Regions from separate parts of the Mycolicibacterium arcueilense genome, predicted to be linked through region 2. Evidence: riboswitches for the same ligand, from Rfam matches in the RefSeq annotation. Region 2 holds a riboswitch; the other holds the start of a gene.
The links. A riboswitch is a leader RNA that binds a small molecule or an ion and turns the genes downstream of it on or off. The one in region 2 is predicted to bind cobalamin.
Positions count from the first base shown of each region.

Region 1 (7,674 bases), on a different contig from region 2:
AGCGGTGACCACAACCGCGATGCGTGGCTGAACTGAACCAGGGAGGCACCGATACGCAGATCGGTCGTGCGGTATCCGGCTGAGGTTTTCGCGACGAGGTTGACGCAGCCGTCGTCGTAGCAGCGTTGCACCGGAACCCAGCCGGCCGGGTCGCCACCGACGGTGATCGCGAAGAACCCTCCGAGCGAGGCGATTTCGCCGAGTTGGGTACCGATGTTCACGATGTCGCCACCACCATGGGCACAACGCCGACCTGAGGCCTGCCTGCGTCGACGGTGATCCGGGCCGCGACCCCGTACACGTCGGCAAGCAAATCCACGGTGAGGACCTCCACCGGGGTCCCGATCGTCACCACCTCCCCGCCGTCGAGCACACAGATCCGATCGCAATACGCGGCAGCGAGATTCAGGTCGTGCAGTGCGGCGATCACCGTCGCTCCCGTGTCCCGCAGCAGGCGCAGGGCCTCGTGCTGGTGACGCAGATCGAGGTGGTTCGTGGGTTCGTCGAGCACGATGACGTCGGTGCGCTGGGCCAGCGCGCGAGCGATGAGCACCCGTTGCTTCTGCCCGCCGGACAGCCGGCCATAATCGGCGCCGCTCAGATCCGCGATGTCCAGTGCCGCCAACGCCCCGCCGATGATCTCGCGGTCCTCACTGCTGTCAGCCGCGAAAGACCGCTTGTACGGTGTGCGGCCCATCGCGACCATGTCGTACACCGTGAGTTCGAAATCGCCTGTGGCTTCCTGCAATACCGCCGCCACCCGGCGTGCGGCCTGCTTGCCCGGAATCTTCCACACGTCGGCGCCGTCGACCAGCACCCGTCCGGTACTCGGCCGCAGAGCCCGGTACAGCGTGCGCAGCAACGTCGTCTTGCCCGCTCCGTTCGGCCCGACCACGGCCAGCACCTCACCCGGGGCGACCACCAGCGAGACATCGGTGACCACCGGCTTGCCGCGCATCGACACCGACACCGCGTCGAACACCACTTCTACCGTCACACCCCGGCCTTTCGTCGCATCAGCCACAGGAAGAACGGCCCGCCGACCAGTGCGGTCAGAATCCCGACGGGCAGTTCCTCCGGGGTGGCCACGGTCCTGGCCACGATGTCGCACGCCACCAGGAATGCCGCCCCCAGCAATGCCGCAGCCGGCAACGCCTTGCGGTGGTCGGCCCCGACCAGCAGCCGCACCACATGGGGCATGATCAGCCCGACGAATCCGATCGTGCCGCTGACCGCGACCATGGCGCCGACCATCAGCGCCACGACGACGAACATCCCCGCCCGGAACCGGTGGACATCGAGCCCGAGCGAGGCGGCCGCCTCCTCACCGGTGTAGAGCAGGTTCAGCGATCGGGTGAAGGCCAGGAGCACCAATACGCCGAGGATCACCGCCAGCGCGGGCACCCAGACCATGCGCCAGGTGGTGCCACCCAGGCCGCCGAGCATCCATCGCACCGCCGACTGTGTCTTGTGCGGATCGTCAGAGGTCACGATCATCAGGCTCGCCAGCGCGGACAGTACTTCGGCCACCGCCACACCGGCCAGAACCAGCCGCACGGTCGTCATCCGCCCGCCCGTGCGAGCCAGAAAGTAGACCGCGACGAGCGCGAGGAAGGCCCCGAGGAAGGCCGCCAGCGGCAAGGTCAGTGCCTGCAACGCGCCGGCACCGAACACCAGCACGGCGACGGCACCGACCGAGGCTCCCGAGGAGACACCCAGCAGCATGGGATCGGCAAGTGGGTTGCGCACCACGGCCTGTAACGCCATGCCGCACGCCGCCAGACCGGCGCCCACAACCGCCCCCAACACGACCCGGGGCAGCCGGGCGTCGAGCACGATGGACTCCCGCACCGCAGGCCAACTCTGCTCGACGAGGCCCGGATGCACGGAGTGCAACACGATGGCCCACACCTGCCCCGGCGGGATGGAGACCGAACCGATCGCCACTCCGGCGGTCATCGTCGTCAGCAGCAGCCCCGCCAGCGCCACGAGGACCAGCCGGTAGGGCATCACGCAAACCGGTCCGGGTGCAGCTGTCGCGCCAGCGACTCCACCGCCCGGCCAACCCGTACACCGACGACCACCGACGACAGCGGAAGCACGGCGAACCGCTGCTGGGAGACCGCGGGAACATGCTGCAGCAGAGGATGTTCGGTGAGGAATCGCTTCTTGTCCTCGACCGGCTGATCCCCGTAGTCGTAGATCACGATGACCTCGGGCGCGCGCTCGGCGAACTGCTCGAACGACACGTCACCCCAGACCTTGGGGACATCGGCGAACACGTTGACTCCGCCGGCCTCTTCGATCATCAGGTTGCCGATGCCTTTGCCGCCCGAGGTGAACACCGTCGCCTCGCCACTGTCGTAAACGGCGACGCGTATCGGCTGGGCCCCGCGTAGTTTGGCCTCGGACTGCGCCAGCTCGCCGTGGAGCTTCTCGATCTGCTGCTCGGCTCGGTCGGTGACGCCGAAGATTGTTCCGATGCCCCGTATTTCGTCATCGACTGTGGACATGGTGACGGCCTCGTCCCGGCAGTCCTCGATGTTGAGGTAGGTGTGGACCCCGGCATCGTTCAGCCGTTGCCTGCCGCGGCCCTCCTTCTCGTCGAACGCGCTGTCCCAGCCGCCGTAGACGAAATCGGGTTCGGTGGCCAGCAGCGACTCGTAGGACGGATATTCCTTGGCGAGTACCGGAACGCCGTCGTAGGCGGCCTGGTACTCCGGCAGGATCCGATCGTCGAGATAGGACGTGCCGACCATCGAATTCTCCAGGCCCAGCGCCAACAGCACCTCGATCGCATGCTGGTTGAGCGCGACAGCGCGAGTAGGCGGACGCTCATAGGTCGAGCTGACGCCGCAATTGTCCACGGTGACCGGGAATCCCGGTGGGGCGCCGCCTGCGGTGTCGGGCGCCGCGGTCGAGGCGCACCCCGATACCAGTAGCAGCGATACCAGTCCGGCGGTCAGCCAACGAGCAGCCATGGGCGTACCCATCCTCTCCGGGGAGATCCGCCCCAGTGCGTGCGAGGTGGCGACTGCGGTGCGTATCTGGCTCTCGACGACCAGCGGAAACTGGTCGATCGATCACAGTGGCGGGACCGCGCCGGATTCACACCGGCTTCCACGATCCGCAGTCGCCCTATCGCCGTCGATGGTAGGTCAGGCCGGGCCGACCACCGGCAGCAGCGCCATCTCCCTGGCGTTCTTGATCGCCGTGGCGACCTGGCGCTGTTGCTGCGGAGTGAGGCCGGTGATGCGCCGGGACCGGATCTTGCCCCGCTCGCTGATGAACGTGCGCAGCAGGTGGACGTCCTTGTAGTCGACCTCGGTCACCCCGAGGGCCTTCAGCTGATTGCGCCTCGGCTTCTTGAGATCGGTGGCCGGCGGTCGCTTCTTGGTGCTCTTCCGAGAATTAGCCGCCATCACCAACTCGACTTCCGTACGCCGGGCAGTTCACCGCGGTGCGCCAGTTCGCGCACCCGGACCCGTGACAGGCCGAACTTGCGCAGATGACCACGTGGTCGCCCGTCGACCGCGTCCCGGTTGCGGAGCCGGACCGGGCTTGAGTCACGCGGCAAACGTTGCAGGGCCGAGACCGCCGCGGCCTTCTGCTCACGCGTGCTCTCCGGACTGCGGATGGCCTCCTTGAGCTCGGCCCGCCGTTCGGCATAGTGCTCCACGAGTTTCCGGCGCTGCTCGTTCTTGACGATCTTGGATCGCTTGGCCATCAGCGCTCCTCACGGAATTCGACGTGGCGGCGGATAACCGGGTCGTACTTGCGCAGCACAATCCGGTCCGGGTCGTTGCGGCGGTTCTTGCGGGTGACGTACGTGTACCCGGTCCCCGCGGTCGACTTCAGCTTCACGATCGGCCGGATGTCGGTGCTGGCCATCAGATCTTCTCCCCCGCGCTACGCAGCCGGGCCACCACGGCCTCGATGCCGTCGCGGTCGATCACCTTGATTCCCTTGGCGCTGACCCGAAGTCGGATCCGGCGCCCTTCGGTCGGCAGGTAGTAGGTCTTGGTCTGGATATTGGGGTTCCAGCGGCGGCGACTGCGCTTGTGCGAGTGCGACACCGTGTTGCCGAACCCGGGCGAGCGCCCGGTGACTTGGCAGTGGGCAGACATCGGTCTCCTTCGGATGGGGTAGCCTCACGATAATGATAATCGTTTTCAACAACAACTGTGTCGGGAGGTGCGGTGCGAACCCCAGTGGTGCTGATCGCCGGTCAAGGTGACAGCGACGGCGTAGCAGAAGAACTGGGCCGCAGGCCGGGAACCGTGCTCGTGCGCCACACCTTTGACGGACACGTGGTGCTGCGGACGGTGTCCGACGGCAGCGGGACATCCGAACTCGCCCTCGAGCTCGCCCACGGTTGCGTGTCCTGCACAGTTCGCGACGACCTGCTGATCCTGTTGCGGCGCCTGCACCGGCGTGGCGACGTGGAACGCATCGTCGTGCAGTTGATGCCCTGGCTGGAGGCCGAGCCCGTGTGCTGGGCCATCAACACCATCCGGGTCCACGTCGGACCCGGCTATATCGACGGACCCGCCTCTCGCGACGTCACCATCGACGCGGTGGTCGCGTGCCTGGACGCCACGGTGTGGCTGCAACAGTCCGTCGGCGACGAGGAACTGCCCGACGGACGCACGGTCGCCCAGGTGGTCGTCGGCCAGGCCGAGTTCGCCGACATGCTCGTGCTCAACGAGCCCGAGGCCACTACCCTGTCGGTGCTCCGCCGGCTCGCGCCCCGCGCCCGCATCACCGTGGGTCCCGACCAGGTGGAACTCGGCCTGGCACATCTGGAGCCGAACAGCCGGCGCGGGCGTACCCCGACACCGCACGATCCACTCCTGGCCGGTGAACCACCGTTGGAACCCGACGACGAGGTCATCATCGTCGAATTCGCCGCGCGCCGACCGTTTCACCCGATGCGCCTACACGACGCCGTCGACCTCCTCCTCGAGGGCGTGGTGCGCACCCGCGGCCGGGCCTGGCTCGCCAATCGGCCGGCCGACGTCATGTGGATCGAATCCGCAGGCGGTGGAATGCATTTCAGTAACGCCGGAAAATGGCTGGCGGCAATGGATTCCACCGAGCTGGCCTACACCGACCCCGAACGCCTGGCGATGGCCGCCATCGACTGGCACCACCAGTTCGACGACCGCCACATCTCGCTGACCGTCCTGGTCTGCGGCGCGCGGCCCGGCGACGTCATCGAGGCGCTGCACGGTGCGCTGCTCACCGACGACGAGCTGGCGCGACCCGAGGAGTGGGCCGACTACCCCGACCCGTTCGGGGACTGGCACGAAGAACCCTGTCAGCCCGGAATCGACGAACCCGCAGCATCCGTCCACACAGAAGGTGAATCCCAGTGAAACCCGACATCCACCCCGACTATCACCCCGTGGTGTTCCAGGACGCCGCCACTGGCACCCAGTTCCTGACCCGGTCGACGGCCACCAGTGACCGCACGATCGAGTGGGCTGGCCCGGACGGGACCCAGACCTACCCGCTGATCGTCGTCGATGTCACCAACGACTCGCATCCGTTCTGGACCGGCACCGCACGGCATCTCGACTCGGCGGGGCAGGTGGAGAAGTTCCGCCGTCGCTACGGATAGGTCCTGGTTCTAGGGTGAAGCCATGCGGCTCAAGCCCGGCAGACCTGACCTGGCCCCCTATGCGCGGTTCTTCGACGCGCCGTCGGCCACACCGCAATCCCCGGTCACCGTCACCTGGGCGGGGGTCAGCACGCTGCTCGTGGATGACGGCACGTCGGCAGTACTGACCGACGGCTTCTTCTCGCGACCCACACTGCCGCACGTGGTCCTGCGCAAGCTGGCGCCGTCACTGGCCCGCATCGACGGCAGCCTGGCCCGCCTCGGCGTCGACAAGCTCGAAGCGGTGCTGCCGGTACACAGCCACTTCGACCACGCCATGGATTCGGCCGTCGTCGCCGAGCGCACCGGCGCCCAACTGGTGGGCGGTACTTCGACCGCTCAGGTCGGCGTCGGGGGTGGCCTGGCTCCCGACCGGATCGTCACGGTCACTCCGGGCGACGCCGTCACCCTCGGTGCGTATGACGTGACGCTCTTCGAGTCCGAACACTGCCCGCCGGACCGATTCCCCGGCATCATCACCGAACCGGTCGTCCCGCCGGTCAAGGTCGCGGCGTACAAGTGCGGAGAAGCCTGGTCGACCCTGGTGCACCATCGGCCCAGCGACCACCGGCTGCTGATCGTCGGCAGCGCCGGGGCGGTGCCGGGCGCCCTGACGGGACAACGCGCCGAGGTGGTCTACCTCGGGATCGGCCAGCTCGGGCTGCAGTCCGAGCAGTATTTCGAGACCTACTGGGCCGAAACGGTGCGCGCGGTCGGGGCGCGGCGGGTGGTGCTGATCCACTGGGACGATTTCTTCCGCCCGCTGCACGAGCCGCTGCGCGCGCTGCCGTACGCGGGCGACGACCTCGATGTGTCGATGCGGGTGCTGACCCGGCTGGCCGAACGCGACGGTGTGCGCCTGCACCTGCCCACCGTGTGGCAGCCCGCCGATCCGTGGATCACTTGATACTCGCGCTCATCGCGCTGGCCGTCGTCCTGGTGTTCGCGTTGGCGCGGCCGGAGGGCTGGCCCGAGGCCGTCGTGGCGATCCCGGCCGCCGGGCTGCTGATCGTGTCCGACGTGATCTCACCGGACGACGCACTGGCCGAGGTCGATCGCCTGCTGCCGGTGGTCGGATTCCTGGCGGCCGTATTGGTGCTGGCCCATCTGTGTGACGACGAAGGCCTGTTCCACGCCGCGGGCACGCTGATGGCCCGGGCCAGCAAGGGCGATTCCCGGCGGTTGCTGACCCGGGTCTTCCTGATCGGGGCGATGACGACAGCCGTGCTCAGCCTGGATGCGACCGTGGTGCTGTTGACGCCGGTGGTGCTGGCCACCGCACGCACTCTGGCGATACCGCCGCGGCCGCATGCGTATGCCAGCGCTCATCTGGCCAACTCCGCGTCGCTGCTGTTTCCGGTGTCGAACCTGACCAACCTGTTGGCCTTCGCCGTGGCCGGATTGTCCTTCACCCAGTTCACTGCGGTGATGGCGCTGCCCTGGCTGGCCGCCATCGCGGTCGAATTCGTCGTACTGCGCCTGCTTTTCCGCTACGAGCTGAGCCGTCCGGCCGCCGAGGTGACTCCCCCGCCGCCCGAGATTCCGGTGTTCGTGCTCGTGGTGCTGGGTTTGACGCTGGCGGGCTTCGTCGTCACCTCGGTGGTGGATGTGTCCCCGGCCTGGGCGGCGCTGGCCGGGGCGGTGGTGCTCGGCGTGCGCAGTCTGGCTCAGCGTCGCAGCACCGTCGGCGGGATCGTACGCGCCGTCAATGTGCCGTTCCTGGCGTTCGTGCTGTGCCTGGGTGTCGTGGTCGACGCGGTCGTCCGCAACGGCCTGGGCGACGCCATGCGTGGCGTGCTCCCCGTCGGCGACTCGCTGCCCGCGCTGTTGGGCCTGGCGGCGGTGGCGGCCGTGCTGGCCAATCTGGTCAACAACCTGCCCGCGGTGCTGGTTCTGCTTCCCTTGGTGGCCGGGGCCGGCCCGCCAGCGGTGCTGGCCGTGCTGATCGGGGTCAACGTCGGCCCCAACCTGACCTACGTCGGATCGCTGTCAAATCTACTGTGGCGCAATGT
Region 1 is NZ_JBZTYL010000006.1:86,352-94,025, reverse strand. Features, by position in the region: gene AC4LGL_RS03525 ((2Fe-2S)-binding protein) at 1-221, opposite strand, end outside; gene AC4LGL_RS03520 (ABC transporter ATP-binding protein) at 218-997, opposite strand; gene AC4LGL_RS03515 (FecCD family ABC transporter permease) at 994-2,010, opposite strand; gene AC4LGL_RS03510 (ABC transporter substrate-binding protein) at 2,010-2,981, opposite strand; cobalamin riboswitch at 3,022-3,147, opposite strand; gene rpsR (30S ribosomal protein S18) at 3,159-3,422, opposite strand; gene rpsN (30S ribosomal protein S14) at 3,422-3,727, opposite strand; gene rpmG (50S ribosomal protein L33) at 3,727-3,891, opposite strand; gene rpmB (50S ribosomal protein L28) at 3,891-4,127, opposite strand; gene mrf (ribosome hibernation factor-recruiting GTPase MRF) at 4,200-5,378, shown strand; gene AC4LGL_RS03480 (type B 50S ribosomal protein L31) at 5,375-5,623, shown strand; gene AC4LGL_RS03475 (MBL fold metallo-hydrolase) at 5,646-6,569, shown strand; gene AC4LGL_RS03470 (SLC13 family permease) at 6,566-7,674, shown strand, end outside.
Region 1: it holds a riboswitch for cobalamin, as region 2 does, so the genes downstream of both, AC4LGL_RS03510 (ABC transporter substrate-binding protein) here and metE (5-methyltetrahydropteroyltriglutamate--homocysteine S-methyltransferase) in region 2, are expected to answer to the same signal.

Region 2 (7,674 bases):
GTGCTGGATCGCACCGTCCTCCCAGGTGTCCCAGAGTCCGGCGACAACGTCGAGAAACTCGTCGGCACGGTCGTAGCGTTCGTCGTGACCGAGATGGGTGTCGATCCCGAAATTTTGCGCCTCGCTGTCGTTGACGGAGGTGACCACGTTCCAGGCTGCACGTCCTCGAGACAGGTGGTCGAGCGTTGCGAAGGTCCGAGCGACGTGGAATGGGGCGTAGTACGTGGTCGAGTAGGTCGCGCCCAGTCCGATATGCGAGGTGGTCTGCGCGAGTACTCCGAGGATGACGCTCAAATCGAGCTTGACCGGCCGCGCCCCGTAGCGGACCGCCTCGGCGACGGAACCCCCGTAGATGCCGGGCATCGCCAGCCGGTCGTCGAAGAACATCAGGTCGAAACAACCCTCTTCCAACTGGCGACCGAGCTTCGCGTAGTACGAAGCGTCGAGATAGCCGTGTTCGGTTGCGGGGTGACGCCACGAACCGGCGTACACCGAAGTGCTTCCTGCCTGCATGAACGCCACGAGCGACATCTGATCGGTACGCATTACTGGAATCTAACATCTGATATATCAGATATCAAGGATGATGTTCGGTCGGTCGGTACGCTGCACGGATGACCCCGCTTGATATCTCGGGCACCGTGCGCGAGCGCGCGGCTCGCGAGTTGCGCGACCGGATCATCACCGGCGTGCTCGCGCCCGGGTCACGCATCGACCTCGACGCCATCACCGAAGAGTTCGCGACCAGTCGCACCCCGGTCCGGGAGGCGCTGCTGGAACTGTCCTTCGAAGGCCTGGTGCGTGTCGCGCCCCGCAGCGGGATCACCGTCATCGGCGTCAACTCCGAAGACGTGACCGACAGCTTCACCATCCTCGGTGTCCTCACCGGGCAGGCCGCTGCCTGGGCCGCCCACCGGGTCACACCCGACGAACTGGCTCGGCTACGCGAGTTGGCCGCCGACGTGGCCCGGCGGTCGGGCGAGGACAGCATCGGCGAGGCAAACTGGCTGTTCCACCAGGAGATTCACCGCGCCGCCCACTCCCCTCGCTTGCTGGCCCAGATCCGGCAGGCCGCACGGGTGGTGCCGTCCAATTTCCTGACTGTGTTTCCCGAGCATGAGAAGCACTCGCTCGACGAACATGAGCAGCTGCTGGACGCCCTGGAGGCCAAGGACGCCGAGGCTGCCCGCACCATTGCCGAACGCCACGTCCTGGAGGCCGGGCGCTCGTTGGCGGCCTGGCTCAACGCTCAGACCGCCACGAGCTGACCCGGACACCGGGGCTACCCCGCGCGCACCTTCGCGGTAGCGGTGACCAGATGCTTGAGCGACTCGGTCACCTCATCAGTGGTCCGGGTCTTCAAGCCGCAGTCGGGATTGACCCAGAGCCGCTCGGCCGGAACGGCTTTGAGCGCCTCCCGCAATGATGTGGCGATCTCGTCGACCCCGGGCACCCGGGGCGAGTGGATGTCGTACACACCCGGGCCGACGCTGTTGGAGAAGCCGATGCCGTTGAGGTCATCGAGCACCTCCATATGCGATCGGGCCGCCTCGATCGACGTAACGTCGGCATCCAGGTCGGCGATCGCCCCGATCACCTCACCGAACTCCGAATAGCACAGGTGCGTGTGGATCTGCGTGGAGTCCGCAACCCCGGAGGTGGACAGCCGGAACGCATCGACCGCCCAACTCAGATAGGCCTCCTTGTCCTTGGTGCGCAGCGGCAGCAGTTCGCGTAGGGCGGGCTCGTCGACCTGGATGATCGCGATACCTGCCGACTGCAGGTCCACCGTCTCGTCCCGGATTGCCAGGGCGACCTGAAAAGCGGTGTCGGCCAACGGCTGGTCATCGCGGACGAAAGACCAAGCCAAGATAGTCACCGGCCCGGTGAGCATTCCTTTGACCGGCTTGTCGGTGAGCGACTGCGCGTAGGTAGCCCAGTCAACCGTCATCGGCTGCTGACGAGTGACGTCACCGAACAACACCGGCGGACGTACGCAACGGCTGCCATACGACTGGACCCACCCGTTCTTGGTGGCGAAGAAGCCGTCGAGCTGCTCGGCGAAATACTGCACCATGTCGTTGCGTTCGGGTTCACCGTGCACGAGCACGTCCAACCCGAGCTGCTCCTGCAGCCGGATCACCGATTCGACCTCGGCCTCCATCCGGTAGCGGTACTCGGCCTCGTCGATCTCGCCGGCCACCAGCGCCGCCCGTGCCTTGCGAATGTCGACGGTCTGCGGGAACGAGCCGATTGTGGTGGTCGGCAGAGACGGCAGACTGAGCCGCTCATCCTGCGCCCGGCGACGTTCGGTGGCGGCGCCGCGGCTGATGCCACCCGCCAGGACGGACTGCAGCCGAGCCCGGACGCTGTCATTGTGCAGCCGGGGATCGCCGGCCCGCGACGCGGCCGCAGCGTTGGATGACTCGATCTCGGCGGCGACCTTCTCTTCGCCGTCGCGCAGCGCTACCGCCAGAGTCGCCACCTCGAAGACCTTCTCAGCGCCGAATGCCAGCCAGCTGCGCAGCGCGTCATCGAGACCGTCTTCCGGATCGAGGGTGTAGGGCACATGCAGAGTCGAGCATGACGTCGAAACTGCAACTGCCTTGGCATTTCCGCGCAGTGCCGTCAGGGTGTGCAGCGCGTTTTCAAGATTCGTACGCCAGATGTTGCGCCCGTCGACCACGCCCGCCACCAGCAGCTTGTCCGCAAGCTCGGGGACCGCTGAAAGCGCCTTGGCAGATCCGGCCACCAGATCGATGCCAATCCCTTCGACCGGCGTCCGCGCCAGAGCGGGCAACGCATCGGTGAGTTCACCGAAGTAGGTGGCGACGAAGATCGCCGGCCGCTTCGCCAACTCAGCCAGCCGGGTGTAGGTGCGCTCAGCCAGCTCGGCAGCATTGTCGAGGATGTCGGTCACCAGGACGGGTTCGTCGATCTGTACCCACGTGACTCCCTTGCCGGCGAGCACTGCGAGCAACTCGGCGTACACGCCGACGAGCTCATCCAGCCTGGAGATGGGAGCGTCGGCACCCTCGACCGCCTTGGACAGGGCGAGGAACGTGATCGGGCCGACAAGCACCGGTCGAGCCGGAACACCCTGGGCTGCAGCTTCTTCCAGTTCACCGAGCACCTTCGCCGGATTGAGCGCGAAGGTGGTGTCCGGTCCGATCTCGGGCACGATGTAGTGGTAGTTGGTGTCGAACCACTTGGTCATTTCCAGTGGCGCGATGTCGTCGTTCCCGCGCGCAGCAGCAAAGTAGCGGTCGAGATCATCGGCAATGCCGTGGACACGGGCCGGCAGGGCACCGACCAGGACTGCGGTGTCGAGCACCTGGTCGTAGTAAGAGAAGTCGTTGACCGGGATCGAATCCAACCCGGCCGCCGCCAGTGCCTTCCAGGTGTCGCGCCGCAACGTGGCGGCTACGGACTCCAGTTCGGCGCGATCGATTCGCCCGGCCCAGTACTTCTCGACGGCACGCTTGAGTTCACGATTGGGCCCGATTCGGGGTGACCCCAGAATGGTGGCGGAAAAAGGTATTGCGGTTGTGCTCATGACGAGGTCCTTCAACGTACGAAGAGGATGGCCACCGCCAGGAGACACCGACCGAACGCGACCACCCGCCACGAGTGAGCCACTTTCGGCCACTGCCCATTCCGCGAGGCGATGAACCACCGGACGCGGCGCGCCCGGTACGGCTGGCAGGTCTTCGGACTCACAGGCACGCACGAAACCGTGCACCTACTGGCCGTCGCTTCCCAGCCGCGCAATCCTGCGTGCCAGTGCTGATGACGGCGGTCGTTCCTGCATACCGCTGCGGGACAGTCCCGGATTCTCACCGGGTTCCCTCTCGCGTCGCATCTCAATCAGCCTGCGACGCTCGATGTCGGCACCGTAAACGCCCCAGTGCCGACAAACCAACTGCGTGGCTCAGACTACCCCGTGGTCAGCACCGCTCATCGAGGCATCGCGGCCTTGATCTTGTCCACCACATCGGCGGCCTGGGTGACCGAGGATCCGGCCGGCTTGCACGCCTGGATGTCCATGACGAGGTTGGCGGCGGCGGCCAGCGCGCGCTGGCAGTCGCGGGTCTGGTCACCGTCGACGCGGGTGAATGGCAGGGTGAGTTCGTCTTCGGTCTGTGTGAGCGCCCCGCTCTTCCAATTGGGCAGCGGTTCACCGTTCAGCGTGATGTTCACCTTGTGGTCGGTGCACTTGGACCACCGTTCCGCCGACTGAGCAAGGAAGTCGTCGGCGTCCTGCGCAGACGGAAAGATCACCACCGACTGCACCAGCAGGTTGTCCCAGTTGTCATTGTCCGGCGACCGGAGCAGCACCTGGCGCATGGCGGCCCAGTGATCCCCGTAGATGGCGGACTCGTTCACCTGCCAGGCACCGAGGCAATTCAGATTGGGGAGCAGGTTGCGATGGTCGCTCATATCGGTCACGGGTGGGTGCGCCGTCATCCCCTCGGTTCCCATCAGGCTGTTGACCTCTTCGGTGCTGAGCAGCAGCCCCTCGAGTGCCGACTTGGGCACGTCCTTCGGCCCCTGGACCGTGTCGCCGTTGCCGGAACAACTGGTGGCCATCAGCACGAGTGCAACCAACGAGATCACGAGCCGGATCACGGTAATCCTTTACTGCAGGCACGGTGCACCGCGCGTCGGGTGGGTGAATGTTCGAAGGTGGCAGGTGCCGGCCAGGCCGCGATTACCCAATCATTCCAACGTGATTGGCGTTTCGTCAGGCGTGGGTACCCGCGGCGGCACAGGCCATCTGCGCGTTGTTGGCATCGTTGTTGAGCTGGGTGGCCGTGTCGTTGAGCGATTGACCGCCGGTCCGCAGCCCCATCTTCAGCAGCAGCTTGGTGGCACCGAAAGACCATGAGCGCATCGGGTTGGCGATGTCGGGCGACAGCCCCGGCGTGCCTGCGGCGTTCATCGCCGACGCGGCAGCTTCACGCAGCGCCGTCCGGCCGCTGGTGTTCGTCGTGCTGATGGTCGGATCCCCGTAGTCGGGGCGTTCCACACCTTCGATCGAATCGGCGAAATCGCCGTAGTAGGTCGATGCCGAGTCGAGCGCGGTGGCGAACGTCGAGCAAGCCGTAACCGCAGGCACGCCAGGGTCATCCGTGCTCGCAACCGGCACCGGCACCGGACCTGCAACCGGTGCACCCGCCGCCACCGGCGGCAGCTCGGGCACACCGGGCGCCGCCGGCCCCGGTGCGCCGGCTTCATCGCCGGGTTCCGCGAACGCTGTGGGCACGGCACCGAACCCAATGCTGAAGGCAATGAGCAGCGATGCGATGCCTCGCTCGTACACCTGAGACGACCTCAACGATTCCTCCGTCAGTCGGATAGCAGTTCGGCGCCGGGCGCCACAGTTGACGTCCGCGCCTCATCGACGCATCTGCCGTCCCCCCGGATGCACCACACGGTCGAGGGTCCATATGTCCAAAAGGTGAACACCCGGCCAACCCGCTCCCCCTAACGGTCGTCCATTCTGTGCCGACCGTCGCCTCCGATGCCTCATATATGTAATGCGCTGCAGCACACGACATTTCCCAGCAACCTCACAGGTTGGGCGATTCCAGCCCGACGGAAATGAGGTGGGAACTGTTGGGACGTTGTTCACCAAACCGAAACGCGACCGGTTCATGATTCGTCGCGACAGATTCCTTGGGCCCTTTGATTTTTGACGACCACGGCGCGTCGCATAACGCAGGGCCCAGAACCACGAGAGGCGCAAGTTCACGCATGTTGAGTCGTTTTGCCCCCCTGGCTGCAGTCTGCATGTTGGCCCCTGTAGCGATTGCGCCCCTTGCATATGCAGATCCCCCGCCCCCGCCGGACCCGGCAGCCCCCGTCGCCGCGCCCGCAGGGCCCCCACCGGACACCGGCGCGGTGCCGTCGTCGCCTCCCGGCGTCCTGGACACCCCCGACGGCTGGCATGTCACGGTGGCCGGCTCCAACGAGACCCTGCTCCCGGTCGCCCCGCTGACCACCGCGATCTCGTCACGCGAGTACCTCGTCGGCGGCACCTTCAACGGGAAGGTGTCGGGCGGCGGCAAGACCAAGCTGACCGGCGGCACACTTGAGGCCGGGGCCCAGATCGGTTGCGGCATCATCAGCGACGAAACGGAGATCAACCCCGGTATCAGCTTCTCGCCGAGCCTCAAGATTCCGTTCACCGGGTCCGCCGGCGATGTCGGTGCCGGTACGGGTATCAGCTTGCAGGGCAAGGTGTACCTGAAGCCGGGAACGGTCACCATCGTCCCGATCGACAAGAAGTCGTTCAAGGGCTCGGGTACCCGCGTGACGATCACGGGCGTTCGCATCAAGTTCGATCAGTGCGCCGGCCAGTCGTTCATCCGGACCTACGCGACCATGACGAGTTCCACCGACAACACCGACGACGTCATCACCTACCTCGGCGTCACCAAGGCCGTCTGACCTCGGCCCGGAAACGACACCGACCATGAATCACACCGATCATGACGCTGATCCCTCGGATTCGACCCCCACGAGAGGCACAAGTTCCCGCATGTTGAATCGTTTCGCCACCCTGGCTGCTGTCTGCATGTTGGCCCCGGTTGCGTTGGCGCCCCTCGCGTCAGCCGACCCGCCACCGCCGCCGCCGGACCCCGCGGCTGTCGACGCCGGCCCACCGCCGGACAACGGCCTGGTCGCATCCGCCGAGCCGGGCGTGGTCACCACACCGGACGGCTGGAAGCTCACGGTCTCGGCCAAAGACGAGAGCCAGCTGCCGATCGCGCCGCTGACCACCGCCGCGTCGTCACGCGAATACCTTGTCGCAGCGACGTTTACCGGCACCGTCACCGGCGGCGGGTCCACCTCGCTCACCGGCGGCACGCTGGACACCGGCTACCAGATCGGCTGCGGTATCGAGCTGGGACAGGTCCGCCTCATCGGATCGATCGGTCTGAGCACGTCGGGCTCGACGCTGGCCGGCATCATCCCGACCGGTGTGAGCATGCCGATGTCGGGCACTATCGAGATCCACGCCAAGCCCGGCACCGTCACCAACGTCTCGGTGAACAAGAAGTCGTTCAAGGCCGCGCCGGTGCGCGTCACGGTGAAGGACGTCCACATCAAGATCGACGGCTGCGTCGGCCAATCATTCCTGCGCTCGTACGCAACCCTGACCAGCTCCACCACCGACACCGACGATGTGGTCGCGTACTACGGCGTCACCAAGGCAGTCTGACGGGCTGGATGTGAGAGCGAAACACGAAGGCATGAGCGAGAACCCGGACGGCACATTCGCGGTCAAGCACGCGATGGCCACCCTCGCCGCAGCCGGGCTGTTCGTGGTCGGCGCGGCGGTTGCCTGCTCGGCAACCGCCGCGGCCGACCCGGCACCGCCGGAGGTTCCAGGTGCGCCTGCAGTCGCCGCCCCGGCCCCGGCCCCTGAACTGGCACCGCCGCCACCACCCGGGCCGCCGGTGCCCATGATGGGCGCACCGCTCGGGCCGAACGGTCTGTCGGTTCTCGGCCAGACGGGCACCGACACGGCGCCAGGCAGGCTCGGCGTCCCCAACGGGGTCGACATGAGTCCTGGCGCGCTACTGGGCCAGTACGAAGCTCCGTCGGCCCCGGGCGGACCGGCGCCGACCAACGCTCCCAACCTCAGGGCGTTCAACAACGGAAACT
Region 2 is NZ_JBZTYL010000026.1:239,426-247,099, reverse strand. Features, by position in the region: gene AC4LGL_RS25390 (LLM class flavin-dependent oxidoreductase) at 1-546, opposite strand, end outside; gene AC4LGL_RS25385 (GntR family transcriptional regulator) at 615-1,268, shown strand; gene metE (5-methyltetrahydropteroyltriglutamate--homocysteine S-methyltransferase) at 1,283-3,556, opposite strand; cobalamin riboswitch at 3,685-3,900, opposite strand; gene AC4LGL_RS25375 (sensor domain-containing protein) at 3,958-4,629, opposite strand; gene AC4LGL_RS25370 (Rv2240c family protein) at 4,745-5,338, opposite strand; gene AC4LGL_RS25365 (MspA family porin) at 5,758-6,453, shown strand; gene AC4LGL_RS25360 (MspA family porin) at 6,545-7,228, shown strand; gene AC4LGL_RS25355 (hypothetical protein) at 7,260-7,674, shown strand, end outside.